2 regions of the Streptomyces sp. NPDC058632 genome follow, and region 1 is predicted to be linked to the other one. Evidence: riboswitches for the same ligand, from Rfam matches in the RefSeq annotation. Region 1 holds a riboswitch; the other holds the start of a gene.
The links. A riboswitch is a leader RNA that binds a small molecule or an ion and turns the genes downstream of it on or off. The one in region 1 is predicted to bind thiamine pyrophosphate.
Positions count from the first base shown of each region.

Region 1 (7,039 bases):
CGCCGTCGCGGGGCGAACAGCGACAGCTGACGCCTCGAGGACATGACGTGATGGCCCGTCCCGGTGGGGGCGGGCCATCGCTGTGCGCGGGCCCTCGTCCCTCCCGGCGGTTCACCTCACCAGGGCAAGCTGTTCCGGCGACCGTTTCGGGGTGTCATGCCGCTCACCCCTGGCAGGGCCTCTTGTCCGAGCACGACGATTTCGTCCGTGTCGAACTCCACCCCGGTCTCGTCCCCGACCTCCGGTGCCGCCCGCAGCGCACAGGCAGCCTCGAGAACGGGCGCGTCCTCGGGCTGGAGGCGGACGGCGACATGGGTGCCGCGGAAGGTACGCGCGGCCACGGTGCAGCGCAGGCCCGCCCCGACCGGGACCAGACGGACGCCGGCGGGCCGGACCAGCAGGGTGCGGGTGCCCTGCGGGGCGTTCGCCGGCACCGGGATCCTGCCCCAGGGCGTCACCGCGACGTCCGCGGCGATCGTCGCCTCGGCCACGTTCTCGAAGCCGAGGAAGCGGGCCACGAACGCGTCGGCCGGGCGCTGCCACACCTCGAGCGGTGTACCGGACTGGGCGATCCGCCCGTCCCGCATCACCACGACCCGGTCGGCCAGGGCGAACGCCTCGCCCTGGTCGTGCGTCACGGCGAGCACGGTGGTGCCCAGCCGCCCGAACAGCTCCCGGAGTTCGACGACGAGCCGTTCCCTCAGCGATCGGTCGAGCTGACCGAGCGGCTCGTCGAGCATCAGCAGCCGCGGGCTGGGCGCCAGCGCGCGGGCGAGCGCCACACGTTGCTGCTCGCCGCCGGACAGGGCCGCCACCGCCCGCCGGGCCGCCCCGGGCAGCCCGACGAGGTCCAGCAGCTCCCTTACCCGACGGGTCTGTTCGGCGCGAGACGCGCCGCGCATCCGCAGCCCGAAGGCCACGTTGCCGCCCACGTCCCGCTGCGGGAACAGCTGGTGGTCCTGGAACATCAGCCCGACCCCGCGCCGGTGTGCGGGCACGCCCGCCTGGTCGCGCCCGGCGAGCGAGATCCGCCCCGCGTCGAGGGGCTGCAGCCCGGCCACCGCCCGCAGCAGCGTGGACTTGCCGCTGCCGCTCGGCCCGAGCACGCAGACGATCTCGTGTTCGGCGACCTGGAGATCCACGGTGGCAAGCACCGCCCGCCCGCCGAAGCGGACGGTGGCACCCTCGAGGCTCAGCAGCATCTAGAACTCCCCGGACCGGTCGGTCCGCAGCCGCTCGAGGAGCAGCAGCGCCACCGCGCACACGATCATCAGAATCGTCGACAGGGCCATCGCCTGTCCGTAGTTGAGCTCCCCCGGCCGGCCCAGCAGCCGTGCCACGGCCACCGGCAGCGTCGGGTTGTCCGGGCGCGCGATGAACACCGTCGCCCCGAACTCCCCCAGCGACACGGCGAAGGCGAACCCCGCCGCGACGAGCACGGCCCGCCGTACCATCGGCAGGTCCACCTCCCGCCACACCCGCCACGGCGACGCCCCGAGCACCGCCGCCGCCTCCCGCAGCCGCATGTCGACGGCCCGCAGCACGGGCAGCATGGTCCGCACGACGAAGGGGACACCGACCAGTGCCTGCGCGAGGGGCACCAGGAGCCAGGAGGAGCGCAGGTCCAGCGGCGGCTCGTCGAGGGCGATCAGGAACCCGAAGCCCACGGTCACCGCGGACACTCCCAGCGGCAGCATCAGCAGGGCGTCGAAGCCCCGCACCAGCCGTCCCGCGTCGCGCCGGGTGAGCGCGACGGACGCCAGGGTCCCGATCACCACGGCGATGGCGGTGGCTGCGACCGCGTAGCGCAGGGAGTTGCCGACCGCCTCGATCGGCGCGACCAGGAACACGCCCCCGTCGTCGTGGGTCAGTGCCCGGTAGTGGCCGAGGCCGACGTCGCCGAAGGACCGTTCCACCAGTACCGCGAGCGGCAGGAGCAGCAGCACGGCGACGGTGGCGACGACCCCGGCGAGCAGCGCCCACTGCCCGGTGCCGCTCGGCCGGCGCGCGGTCCGGGAGGCGTCCACCAGCCGCAGCGCGGTCTCCCGCCGCCGTACGGTCCAGGCGTGCAGGGCGAGGATCGCGCCCACCGCGACGAACTGGATCATCGTCAGGACGGCGGCGGTGGACAGGTCGAAGATCTCCGACGTCTGCCGGTAGATCTCCACTTCGAGGGTGGCGAAGGTGGGTCCGCCGAGGATCTGCACCACACCGAACGAGGTGAAGGTGAACAGGAAGACCATCAGCGCGGCGGCTGCCACGGCGGGGGCCAGCGCGGGCAGTGTGACGGTCCGCCAGGCCGTGAGCCGGGAGGCGCCGAGCATCCGCGCGGCCTCCTCCTGCCGCGGGTCGAGCTGTCCCCACAGCCCGCCGACGGTCCGTACGACGACGGCGTAGTTGAAGAAGACGTGCGCGAGCAGGATCGCCCACACGGTGGTGTCCAGCCGCAGACCCCACAGCTCGTCGAGAAGCCCGCCGCGCCCCACGAGCGCCATGAACGCCGTACCGACGACGACCGTCGGCAGCACGAACGGGACGGTGACCACGGCCCGCAGCAGCTGCTTGCCGGGGAAGTCGAAGCGGGCGAAGACATACGCGCCGGGCAGGGCGATCAGGAGGGTGAGGGCGGTGGAGACCAGCGCCTGCCAGGTGGTGAACCACAGCACCTGCCGGACGTCGGACTGCGCCAGCACCTCCCCGATCCGCCCGAGCTGCCAGACCCCGTCGGCCCTCAGGCCGCGTGCGACGATCGCGGCGACGGGGTGGGCGAAGAAGACGGCGAAGAACGCGACGGGCAAGACCATCAGGGCGAGCCGGGCCGCGGCCCCGCGCCGCCGCGCCGCGGCCCGGCTCACTTCGGGACGGCTCACTTCAGGACGGCTCACTTCAGGACGAGCGAGGTCCACGACTTGATCCACTGGTCACGGTGGTCGGCGATCTTCGCCGGGTCCATGGTCTCGGGGTTCTCGGCCTGCGGTCCGAACTCCACGAACTCCTCGGGCACCTGGGCGGCCTCCCGCACCGGGTAGACGAACATGTTGAGCGGCATGTCGTCCTGGAACGGCTTGCTGATCAGGAAGTCGAGCAGCGCCTTGCCGCCCTCGGGGTTCTGCGCGTTGCTCAGCAGCCCCGCGTACTCCACCTGGCGGAAGCAGGTGCCGTCGGCGACACCGGTGGGCGCGGTCCTCGGCTTCGGGTCGGCGTAGATCACCTCGGCGGGCGGCGAGGAGGCGTAGGACACCACCAGCGGCCGGTCGCCCCCCGCCTGCTTGCCGCCGGCCGAGCCGGAGAACTCCTCGTTGTAGGCCTGCTCCCAGCCGTCGACCACCTTCACGCCATTGGCCTTGAGCTTCTTCCAGTAGTCCTGCCAGTTCTCGTCGCCGTACTTGGCGGCGGTGCCGAGGACGAAGCCGAGGCCGGGCGAGGAGGTGGAGGCGTTCGACGTGACGAGCAGGTCCTTGTACGCGGGCTCGGCCAGGTCGTCGAAGGTCCGCGGCGGGGCCAGGTCGCGCTCCTCGAACCATGCCTTGTCGTAGTTGACGCAGACGTCACCGGTGTCGACGGGGGTGACCCGGTGCTTGTCCTCGTCGGCGCGGTACTCGGGAAGGACGAGGTCGGAGCCCTTCGCCTCGTACGGCTGGAACAGCCCGTTGTCGAGGGCGCGGGACAGCAGGGTGTTGTCGACGCCGAAGAAGACGTCGCCCTGGGGGTTGTCCTTGGTCAGGATCGCCTTGTTGACGGCCTGCCCGGCGTCGCCGTCCTCCAGGACCTTCAGCCGGTAGCCGGTCTGCTTCTCGAAGGCCGCGACGACGTCCTCGGACGCGGCCCACGAGTTGTGGCTGACGAGCGTGACGGTCTTCGAACCGCCGCCGCTTCGGCCGTCGCCGCCGGAGCCGTCCGACCCGTCGGACGAGGAACCACAGGCGGACAGTGTGACCAGACCCAGCCCTACGGCCAGGCTCGTGACCTTCTTGGTGATGTTCACCGGTATTTCCTCCTGGGGGTGACCAGGAAGAGACGCGGCCCTGCCCGGGACCCCTGCGGGTGTCCCGGGCAGGGCGCAACAGCTCGAGTGATGACCGATCTCCCTACCCAGAATGACCTGGGCGAGGTTCGGAGGGTCTGCGGCCGATGCCGCACTCTCAGCGCTGTGGCGCTCCCCTGTCGGAATATGAACGTGTGATGGCCCGGTATGCAGTTGTTGTTCCTGTGCCGGTCAGGTTACCGCTCGCTCGCGGCGAGCTGACCGCAGGCCCCGTCGATCTCCTGTCCACGGGTGTCCCGGATCGTCACCGGCACACCGTGCGAGGCGATCGCGTCCACGAACGCCTTCTCGTCCTCGGGCCGCGAGGCGGTCCACTTGGAGCCGGGCGTCGGGTTGAGCGGGATGAGGTTGACGTGCACGGGCTTGCCCTTCAGCAGCCGCCCGAGCCGGTCACCGCGCCACGCCTGGTCGTTGATGTCCCGGATCAGCGCGTACTCGATGGACAGCCGCCGCCCGGACCTGGCCGCGTACTCGAACCCGGAGTCCAGGACCTCGCGCACCTTCCACCGCGTGTTCACGGGGACGAGGGTGTCGCGCAGTTCGTCGTCGGGCGCGTGCAGGGAGATGGCGAGGCGGCACTTGAAGCCCTCGTCGGAGAACCGGTTGATCGCCGGCACGAGCCCGACCGTCGACACGGTGATCCCGCGCTGGGACAGCCCGAGACCGTCCGGCTCGGGGTCGGTCAGGCGGCGGATGGCGCCGACGACCCGGTTGTAGTTGGCGAGCGGCTCGCCCATCCCCATGAAGACGATGTTGCTCAGCCGCGCCGGCCCACCGGGGACCTCCCCGTCCCGCAGCGACCGCATCCCGTCCACGATCTGGTGCACGATCTCCGCGGTGGACAGGTTCCGGTCGAGACCGGCCTGCCCGGTCGCGCAGAACGGGCAGTTCATGCCGCAGCCCGCCTGCGAGCTGATGCACATCGTCACCCTGTCCGGGTAGCGCATGAGCACCGACTCGACGAGCGTCCCGTCGAACAGCTTCCACAGCGTCTTGCGGGTGGTGCCCTGGTCGGTGGACAGATGCCGGACCACCGACATCAGCTCCGGAAGCAGCACCTCCTGCAGCTTGGACCGGGAACCGGCGGGAATGTCGGTCCACTGCTCCGGGTCGTGCGCGTACCGCGCGAAGTAGTGCTGCGAGAGCTGCTTCGCCCGGAACGGCTTCTCACCGGCCGCTGCGACCGCCTCCTTGCGCTCGGCGGGCGTGAGGTCGGCAAGGTGCCGCGGCGGCTTCTTCGCTCCGCGGGGGGCGACGAAGGCGAGCTCACCGGGAGCAGGACGGGCCACGGTCGGGCAACTCCTCATGACGACGGGTCCTACGGCACCCCCGTATCGGCGGGGAGGGCTCAGGTCTCCTGGCTCCGGCATGGCCGTACCGTCGGGACACCCCCGCATCGGCGGGGGAATGTGAAAAGGGCCCGCAGCCAGTGCCGCAGGCCCTTCCAGCGTACCTGATGACCGTCAACCCGAGCCGACGAAGATCACCAACAGCAACCACACCACCGGCGCCGTCGGCAGCAGCGAGTCCAGCCGGTCCATACCGTACCCACGTGCGGCTACCGCCGCGCGGCACCGTGGCCTTCCCTCACCCCGAGCCGACGAACACCACCAACAGCAACCACACCACCGGCGCCGTCGGCAGCAGCGAGTCCAGCCGGTCCATGATGCCGCCGTGCCCCGGGAGCAGTGTGCCCATGTCCTTGATGCCGAGGTCCCGCTTGATCATGGATTCACCCAGGTCGCCGAGGGTGGCGCTGACCGAGACCGCGAGGCCGAGCAGCAGCCCCTGCCACCAGGTGCCGCCTTCGATCAGGAACTGCATGCACAGTGCGCCCGCCACCATGGCGAACCCGACCGCGCCCAGCAGGCCCTCGCGGGTCTTGCCGGGGCTGATGCGCGGGGCGAGCTTGTGCGTGCCGAACCGCCAGCCGACGGCGTACGCGCCGGTGTCGGCGACGACCGTGATCACTATGAACGTCAGCACCCGCCAGGACCCGTCGTCCGCGGCCAGCATCATCGACACGAAGGTCGCCAGGAACGGCACGTAGAACGCGGCGAAGACCCCCGCCGTGACATCCCTGAGGTAGTTCTCGGGCGGCTGGGCCATCCGCCAGACCAGCACCGCCAGCGCGGTGAGCGCCACGGCCATCCAGGCGCCGTCGCTGCCCCAGACGTACCCGGAGACGATCATGGCCGCCCCGCCGGCCGCGAGCGGCACGAACGGCGCCTTGATGCCCTTGCGCTCCTCGAGCCGCTTCGTCAGCTCCCGCAGGCCCACCACTATGGCGACGGCGACAACGCCGACGAAGACGGCCTTCACGATGAACAACGAGACGACGACCAGCGCACAGAGGCCGACGCCGACACCTATCGCAGCACCCAGATCACGCCCCGCGGTCTTCTTCCGCGGTGGGGGCACCGGCTGCGGGGCGTCGGACATGGACTCCGGATTCTGCGGGTGGTACGGCATCTCCCCGAGGTGGGGGCGCGCCCGCGTCGTCTCGTCTCGGAACAGGGAGCCGCTCAGCCGAGCAGCCCCCTGATCCGCGTCCTGGTCACCGCCGTGTTCGGGTTCGTCGGGCACGATGGGCATGGGGCGAGTCTGCTGCGCGTAGTGCGCATCGTACGGGGAACCCGCCGGGCCGGCTTCCTGGACGGGCCCCTGGTCGGGCGGCCCCCAGTACCCGGCCTGTGGCGGCGCCCCCCAGGAAGAGTCGTTCATCAGACCTCGAGCAGTTCCGCTTCCTTGTGCTTCAGGAGCTCGTCCACCTGGGCGACGTACTTCGCGGTGGTGTCGTCGAGCTCCTTCTCCGCACGGCGTCCCTCGTCCTCGCCGACCTCGCCATCCTTGATCATCTTGTCGATGGCGTCCTTGGCCTTGCGGCGCACGGAACGGATGGAGACCTTGGCGTCCTCGGCCTTGGCCTTGGCCACCTTGATGTAGTCGCGGCGGCGCTCCTCGGTCAGCTCGGGAAACACCACGCGGATGATG
Region 1 covers NZ_JBHXQZ010000008.1:58,068-65,106, reverse strand. The annotation lists gene ACFWVE_RS05460 (LAETG motif-containing sortase-dependent surface protein) at 1-30, shown strand, start outside; gene ACFWVE_RS05455 (ABC transporter ATP-binding protein) at 117-1,202, opposite strand; gene ACFWVE_RS05450 (ABC transporter permease) at 1,203-2,804, opposite strand; gene ACFWVE_RS05445 (thiamine ABC transporter substrate binding subunit) at 2,882-3,985, opposite strand; TPP riboswitch at 4,068-4,173, opposite strand; gene rlmN (23S rRNA (adenine(2503)-C(2))-methyltransferase RlmN) at 4,222-5,352, opposite strand; gene ACFWVE_RS05435 (phosphatidate cytidylyltransferase) at 5,633-6,640, opposite strand; gene frr (ribosome recycling factor) at 6,769-7,039, opposite strand, start outside.

Region 2 (7,039 bases), on a different contig from region 1:
GATCCGGCTTCAGGTCGGCGGTGACCACGCGCTGTTCCGCTCGTCGACGGCGCCGCTCGTGGCCTTCCTCGACCGCACCGACAAATTGGTGCCGCTGGGCCAGGAAGGGGCGCTCGCCGACTTCGACGCCCATCTCGACGATGCGTTGGACCGCATCCTGGCGGAGCAGGGCGCCGGGTGAAGCGTTCCGCCACCGGGTAGCCGGTGGCGGAACGAGCCAGCACGTTCCGCCGCACCGTGCAGGAACGCTTCCGCAACGGGGACCGGGCCGCCCTGGTGGCCGGCTGTCGGAGGGCGGGTCGCCGGGGGAGGGACCGCGGACGGTCACGAGCCGACGGTGCGGTCCGGCGCAACGGGTCAGTGCTTGCGGCGCCTGCCCCGCCCGCCGCGTGCCGGAGCCGCCCGGACGCCTTCCTCGGCCGCCTGAGCCGTCGGACGGTCGGCCGAGACCACCAGGGCGGCCAGCGCCGTGGTGACCGGCACCGAGGCGACCAGACCGATCGAGCCGATCAGCGTACGCACGATCTCCTGCGCCACCAGCTCGCTGTTGGCGACCGTCCCCACACTGCTCTGTGCGATGGAGAACAGCAGCAGCAAGGGCAGCGCGGCGCCCGCGTAGGCGAGGACCAGGGTGTTGACGACGGACGCGATGTGGTCGCGGCCGATGCGGATGCCCGCGCGATACAGTCCGCGCCGGCCCATCGACGGGTTGGCCTCGTGCAGTTCCCAGACGGCCGACGTCTGCGTGACCGTCACGTCGTCGAGCACACCGAGTGATCCGATGATGATGCCGGCCAGCAGCAGACCGCTCATGTCGATGTCGGGGTAGAGGCCGTGGATCAGCCCGGTGTTGTCGTCGGTGTCGCCGGTCAGCGCTGCCCAGCTGATGAAGACCGAGCCCAGAATGCCGATCAGCAGCAGCGAGATCAGGGTGCCGAGCACCGCCACGGAGGTGCGTGCCGACAGTCCGTGGCAGAGATACAGGGCTTGCAGCATGATGGCGCTCGCCCCCACCACCGCCACGGCCAAGGGGTTCGATCCCTGCAGGATCGCGGGCAGGATGAAGAAGTTCAGCACCAGGAAGCTGACCGCCAGTGCGACCAGTGCCATCACACCGCGCAGCCGTCCGACGACCACGACGGCGACCGCGAAGATACCGGCGAGCAGGGCCAGCGGCACGCGCCGGTTCACATCGGCGACCGAGTACTGGAGATCCCTCGGAGCGGAGGGCTCGTAGGCGACCACGACCTCCTGGCCTTCGCTCAGCTGCCGTGACTGGTCCGGCTGCACGATCTCGGTGAAGGTGCGGCCCACATCGTCGCCGGTGTCGACCCTGATCGTCGCCTTCTTGCACGTGCCGTCCGCCTGCTGCTGCGCGGAGGATCCCTCGGCCGTCGAGGTGTCGCCGGTCGGGACGCCTCCGGACGCGTTGACGGACGAACAGCTCACCTCGTCCACCTTGGTGACCGTGGCCTGCTGCGTCTGCCGGTCGAAGCCGACACCGGTGCGTTCGTGGCCGGGTGCGCCACCCGGCCACAGCACCGCGAGACCGATCAGCACCGCAGCGCCGAACGGGATGAGGACCGCCGCGATGACCTTGCGCAGGTGCTTCGAGACAGGGGCGGCCGGGCCGTGGCTGTGACTGTGCCCGTGGCCGTTCCCGCCATCGGAGCCCGGACTGTGCTGGTGCCCGCCGTCGCCTGGAGGCGGACCGCCGTGTCCACCGCCCGAGTTCGGTCCGTCACCGGAGTTCGGGCCACGCCCGCGGCCCCCGCCACCGGGGTCCGGTCTGTGGTCATGACCCGGACCGTGATCCTGGCCGCGGGCTCGGCCTTGCCCTCCCCGGCCCTGCCTCGGCCCGTGAGCCGGGACCCGGCCGGGCAGGTGGCTCTGTGCCGCAGGTGCCTCGCCGGGATCGTGTCCATGCCCGAACCAGCCTCCGGAGCCGGGACCGTCTCCCTGGTCCTCCCCACGGTTCAGGCCGTTGTCGGGCGCGGGCCCTCTGCCACGGTCGCCGCCGGTTCGGGCGCCGGAGCCGCGGGGTGGTTCGGGCGGCGGGTACGGGGGAGGCTGCGTCGAGGTCACCGCCCGATCATCGCAAGAACAACGAGGGCCCTCTGTTCACCGCGCCAGAATTCCCGCTAGCGTGGAGGCACCTTTTGTACACGCGGGAGCTCGGAGCACCGGGCTGAGAGGGCGCTGACCTCTGTCCCAGCGACGTTTCACATGAAACATCACCGTTGTCCGAGTGATGTTTCACACGGAACGCCGACGGACGGAAGCCGCTGCGTCGACCGCTGAACCTGTTACCGGGTAATGCCGGCGTAGGGAGTAGGTCTCATGACCAACAAGGACGCACGCACGCCTGCCTCCACCCAGGATCCGACGGAAGCGTCGGTGCGGGAGGAGGACGGGAAGTCCATCGGCTGGCACAAGGTGTATGTCGAGGGCACACGCCCCGACCTGCGGGTGCCGGTCCGTCAGGTGCACCTCACCAACGGGCAGTCGGTCACGCTGTACGACACATCGGGCCCGTACACCGACCCCCTGGTCGACACCGATGTGCGCAGAGGGCTGGCGCCGCTGCGGGAGAACTGGGTCATCGCGCGCGGTGACACCGAGGAATACGCGGGTCGTCCGGTCCGCCCCGAGGACGACGGGATCAAGCACACCTCGCCACGCGGTGGACTGCGCAATCTCGACGCGGTGTTCCCCGGCCGGCCACGTCAGCCGCGCCGGGGCCGCGCGGGCGGGGCGGTCACACAGTTGGCGTACGCACGCCGCGGCGAGATCACGCCCGAGATGGAGTACGTGGCCATCCGGGAGAACGTGTCGCCGGAGGTCGTGCGTGAGGAGATCGCGGCAGGCCGCGCGGTGCTGCCTGCCAATGTCAACCATCCGGAGATCGAGCCGATGATCATCGGCAAACGGTTTCTGGTGAAAGTCAACGCCAACATCGGCAACTCCGCGGTGACCTCCTCCATCGAGGAGGAGGTGGAGAAGATGACCTGGGCGACCCGGTGGGGTGCCGACACGGTCATGGACCTGTCCACCGGCCGCAACATCCACACCACCCGGGAGTGGGTGCTGCGCAACTCCCCCGTCCCCATCGGGACAGTGCCGCTCTACCAGGCACTGGAGAAGGTCGACGGCAGGGCCGAGGAGCTGACCTGGGAGATCTACAAGGACACGGTCGTCGAACAGGCCGAACAGGGCGTGGACTACATGACGGTCCACGCGGGCGTACGGCTGGCGTATGTGCCGCTCACCGCCCACCGCAAGACGGGCATCGTCTCGCGCGGCGGCTCGATCATGGCGGCATGGTGCCTGGCGCACCACAAGGAGTCGTTCCTGTACGAGAACTTCGAGGAACTCTGCGAGATCCTCGCGGCGTACGACGTCACCTACTCGCTCGGCGACGGTCTGCGGCCGGGCTCGATCGCCGACGCCAACGACGAGGCCCAGTTCGCGGAGTTGCGCACGCTCGGGGAACTCAACCGGGTCGCCAGGCATTTGAATGTGCAGACCATGATCGAGGGCCCGGGACATGTCCCGATGCACAAGATCAAGGAGAACATCGAACTCCAGCAGGAGATCTGCGATGAAGCCCCGTTCTATACGCTCGGCCCGCTGACGACGGACGTCGCGCCCGCGTACGACCACATCACCTCCGGTATCGGTGCGGCGATGATCGCCTGGTGGGGTACGGCGATGCTCTGCTACGTCACGCCCAAGGAGCACCTGGGCCTGCCCGACCGTGACGACGTCAAGACCGGTGTCATCACCTACAAGATCGCCGCCCATGCCGCCGACCTCGCCAAGGGGCATCCGGGGGCGCAGGAGTGGGACGACGCCCTGTCCGACGCGCGTTTCGAGTTCCGGTGGGAGGATCAGTTCAACCTGGCCCTCGACCCGGACACGGCACGCGAGTTCCACGACGCGACCCTGCCGGCGGAGCCCGCGAAGACTGCGCACTTCTGCTCGATGTGCGGGCCGAAGTTCTGCTCCATGAAGATCAGCCGGAGTATCACGGAGCGGTTCGGCGGGACCTCGGCGGAGGGCGTGTCGGCCGAGGAGATCGCCGAGGGGATGCTGCGGAAGTCGAAGGAGTTCGCAGAGGCAGGCAACCGCGTGTACCTGCCGTTGGCGGACTGAGACGTACTGAACGAACGAGCGGACGGGAAGGACGAGGGGGCGGGCCGTTCGGGCCTGCCCCCTCCCCTCCCGGGAGGACGGGTCGGCAGACTGGATGCCATGACAGCGAGATCAATGAGCAAGGGGTCCAACCTTCCCGTCGATGCCCAGGCGGTGCACGTCGAGCTCGCTTGGGCGGCCGGGGCCGGTGTGCCCGACATCGATGCGTCGGCTCTGCTGCTCACGGAGACCGGGCGGGTGCGGGACGAGGGCGACTTCGTCTTCTACAACCAGCCGCGGCACACCTCCGACGCCGTGACGCACCTGGGGAAGCGGAGCGCCGCCGGCGCCGCGACCGACACGATCGAGGTGGACCTGCGTCTGCTGGAACCGGCCGTCGAGCGGATCGTGCTGTGCGCGTCGTCCGACGGCGGGACGTTCGGCCAGGTGCCGGGACTGGTGCTCAGGCTGCTCGACGCCGGCGTGGGGGCCGAGATCGCCCGGTTCGACATGGTGGCCGGGACGGAGACCGCGTTCATCGGCGGCGAGCTGTACCGGCGCCAGGGAAAGTGGAAGTTCCGCGCGGTGGGGCAGGGGTACGCCTCGGGGCTCGCCGGGCTGGCCACCGACTTCGGCATCACCGTGGACGACACTTCCCCGGCGGCAGCGGCCTCCGCGACGGCTGACGGCTCCACCACGGCACCCGGCGTGACGACGCCTCCTGCCGCCCTCGCGGTGCCGCCGGTCCCGCCGGCAGTACCCGCCACCCAGTCCCCGCCCCAGTCCCCGTCCCAGTCCCAGCCCTCGGGCGCGCCCGCCGCCTCCGCCCCGGGACACCCTGTTCCGTCCTCTGCGCCGTCGGCCGCTCCGCGGCTCACCAAGGGCGAGGAGCGGCTTCCGGTGGACATGCGCAAGCGGCTGTCACTGCGCAAGGAGCAGGTGGCAGTCAGTCTGCGTAAGCACGGGGCCGCCGGGGTCACCGCGCGCGTCATCCTCGTACTGGACGCCTCCGGCTCCATGTCCTTCCTGTACTCCAGGGGAGTTGTGGCGGACGTCGTCGAACGTATGGCCGCGGTCGCCGCGCAGCTGGACGACGACGGTGAGATGCAGGCCTGGACGTTCGCCTCGAATCCGGCGCGGCTGCCGGACCTGCTCCTGGGCGAGCTGCCCGAATGGCTCCGGCTGCACGTACGGGTGGGAGAGATGAGCCTCTTCCGGCGCGGGCGGAAGAAAGGGCTGGACCCGAGCCAGGTCGACATGCGGGAGGTCGGTATCCAGAACGAGGAGCAGAAGGTCATCGCCGAGGTCCGCTCGTTCGTCAGGCACAGCCCCGCGGCGGCCCCGACGCTCGTGCTGTTCTTCTCCGACGGCGGTGTCTACCGGAACGCAGAGATCGAGCGGGAGCTCCGCGAAGCGGTGGAGGAACCGATCTTCTGGCAGTTCGTGGGCCTCGGCCGGGCGAACTACGGCGTGCTGGAGCGGTTCGACACGCTGCCCGGACGCCTTGTCGACAACGTCGGCTTCTTTGCCGTCGACGACATCGGCACCGTGCCGGACCCGGAGTTGTACGACCGCTTGCTGTCCGAGTTCCCTCAGTGGATCACCGCAGCGGGCCGGGCGGGCGTTCTCCGTTCCTGACCGCCATGGCCCAGGCCGGTAAGGGCACACAGGGCGGCGCGCCGGGCACCCGGCTCACGCCCCTCGGTGCGGAGCCTCGGGAACGGGCTCCGCAGGTGAGGGAGCGCAAGCCGACGGCCGGGCCGTCCGAATACCGTGGTCCATCCGGCAGGTTCATCCGGTTCGACCGGCTCCGGTGGGGCCGGCTTATTCGGTTGCTTCGGCTACTCCGGCTTGTGTTCCGGCCCTCCGAAGTCCGGGCTGGTGTAGTCCGGACTCGAGTAGCTCGGGCGTCGGCGGCGGTTCGTACCCTCGCCGGGGCTGGTGAACCCTGGCCGGTCGTAACCGAGATGCGGGATACGGCCGGCCGGTTCGGCCGGTGCCGCATAGTGCAGTGCGGCCGCCGTACCCGGGTCGGCGAGCGCGTCCCGCAGGAACGGGACGATCCCCCGCTCCAGCAGTGCCTCGTGCCAGGCTTCCCTGGCCAGGGTCATCTCCTTGTCGGCTTCGCCGTACGGCCCGCTTCGGGCCGAGGGCTTGTTGCGCAGTGCGGTGAGCAGCAGGCCCACCGCGGCGACCAGGATGGCGCCCGCGGTCACGGCGCCGAATGTCCAGCCCGTGGTGAGCATGGTCCGGGCGAAGGCCGCGCCGGGGTCGAGCATGCGCAGGACGTAACCGACGAGCAGGAATATCGCGGCCGCGGTTCCGGCCAGAACAGGTGCCAGAACGGCGACGACGGCGACGGCACCCGCGCCGGCGGTCTCGGCGACCTCTCCCATGGTCGTGGCGATACCCGCCGTACCCGGCTCCGGCTCGGACGAGCGCGTGGACGGGGCGGACGACGCCGGCGGCCGGCGCAGTTCCTCGCGGACCTTGGTGTAGTGCTGGTACTCGGTCGCCGCGGCCGCCGTGATGATCGCGGTGGCGTTGAGCGCCATCGTGCGTAGTTGTTCGGAGGTGAGCCGCTGTCCGACAGTGGTCAGTTCCGGGCGTTGTGGTGCGGAGCGCAGCACCTCATCGAGAATCCGCACGTAATCCTGGCGGTCCTCGGTCAACAGATGCTGCGGAACGCTGTTCATGTGCATCCCCCGATGCTCCGTAGGGCTTGTGGCTCGGCATGCTGACGAGCCGTTGGGCAGAAACGGAGGGGAGCCTGCTACGGATAAGCCGATGGTAGAGCGCCGACGGTGCGCCGTGACAGGGGGTTTACCGAAATTGGCCTCGGTCCGGTGCCGGGCCGGCCCGGGGAGACCCGGTCCGGCACCTGTTCACTTCGCGAGCGGCAGCT
Region 2 covers NZ_JBHXQZ010000058.1:14,365-21,403, reverse strand. The annotation lists gene ACFWVE_RS21895 (SsgA family sporulation/cell division regulator) at 1-181, shown strand, start outside; gene ACFWVE_RS21890 (YibE/F family protein) at 358-1,884, opposite strand; TPP riboswitch at 2,158-2,348, shown strand; gene thiC (phosphomethylpyrimidine synthase ThiC) at 2,341-4,155, shown strand; gene ACFWVE_RS21880 (VWA domain-containing protein) at 4,255-5,772, shown strand; gene ACFWVE_RS21875 (hypothetical protein) at 5,976-6,836, opposite strand; gene ACFWVE_RS21870 (metallophosphoesterase) at 7,020-7,039, opposite strand, start outside.
Region 2: it holds a riboswitch for thiamine pyrophosphate, as region 1 does, so the genes downstream of both, thiC (phosphomethylpyrimidine synthase ThiC) here and ACFWVE_RS05445 (thiamine ABC transporter substrate binding subunit) in region 1, are expected to answer to the same signal.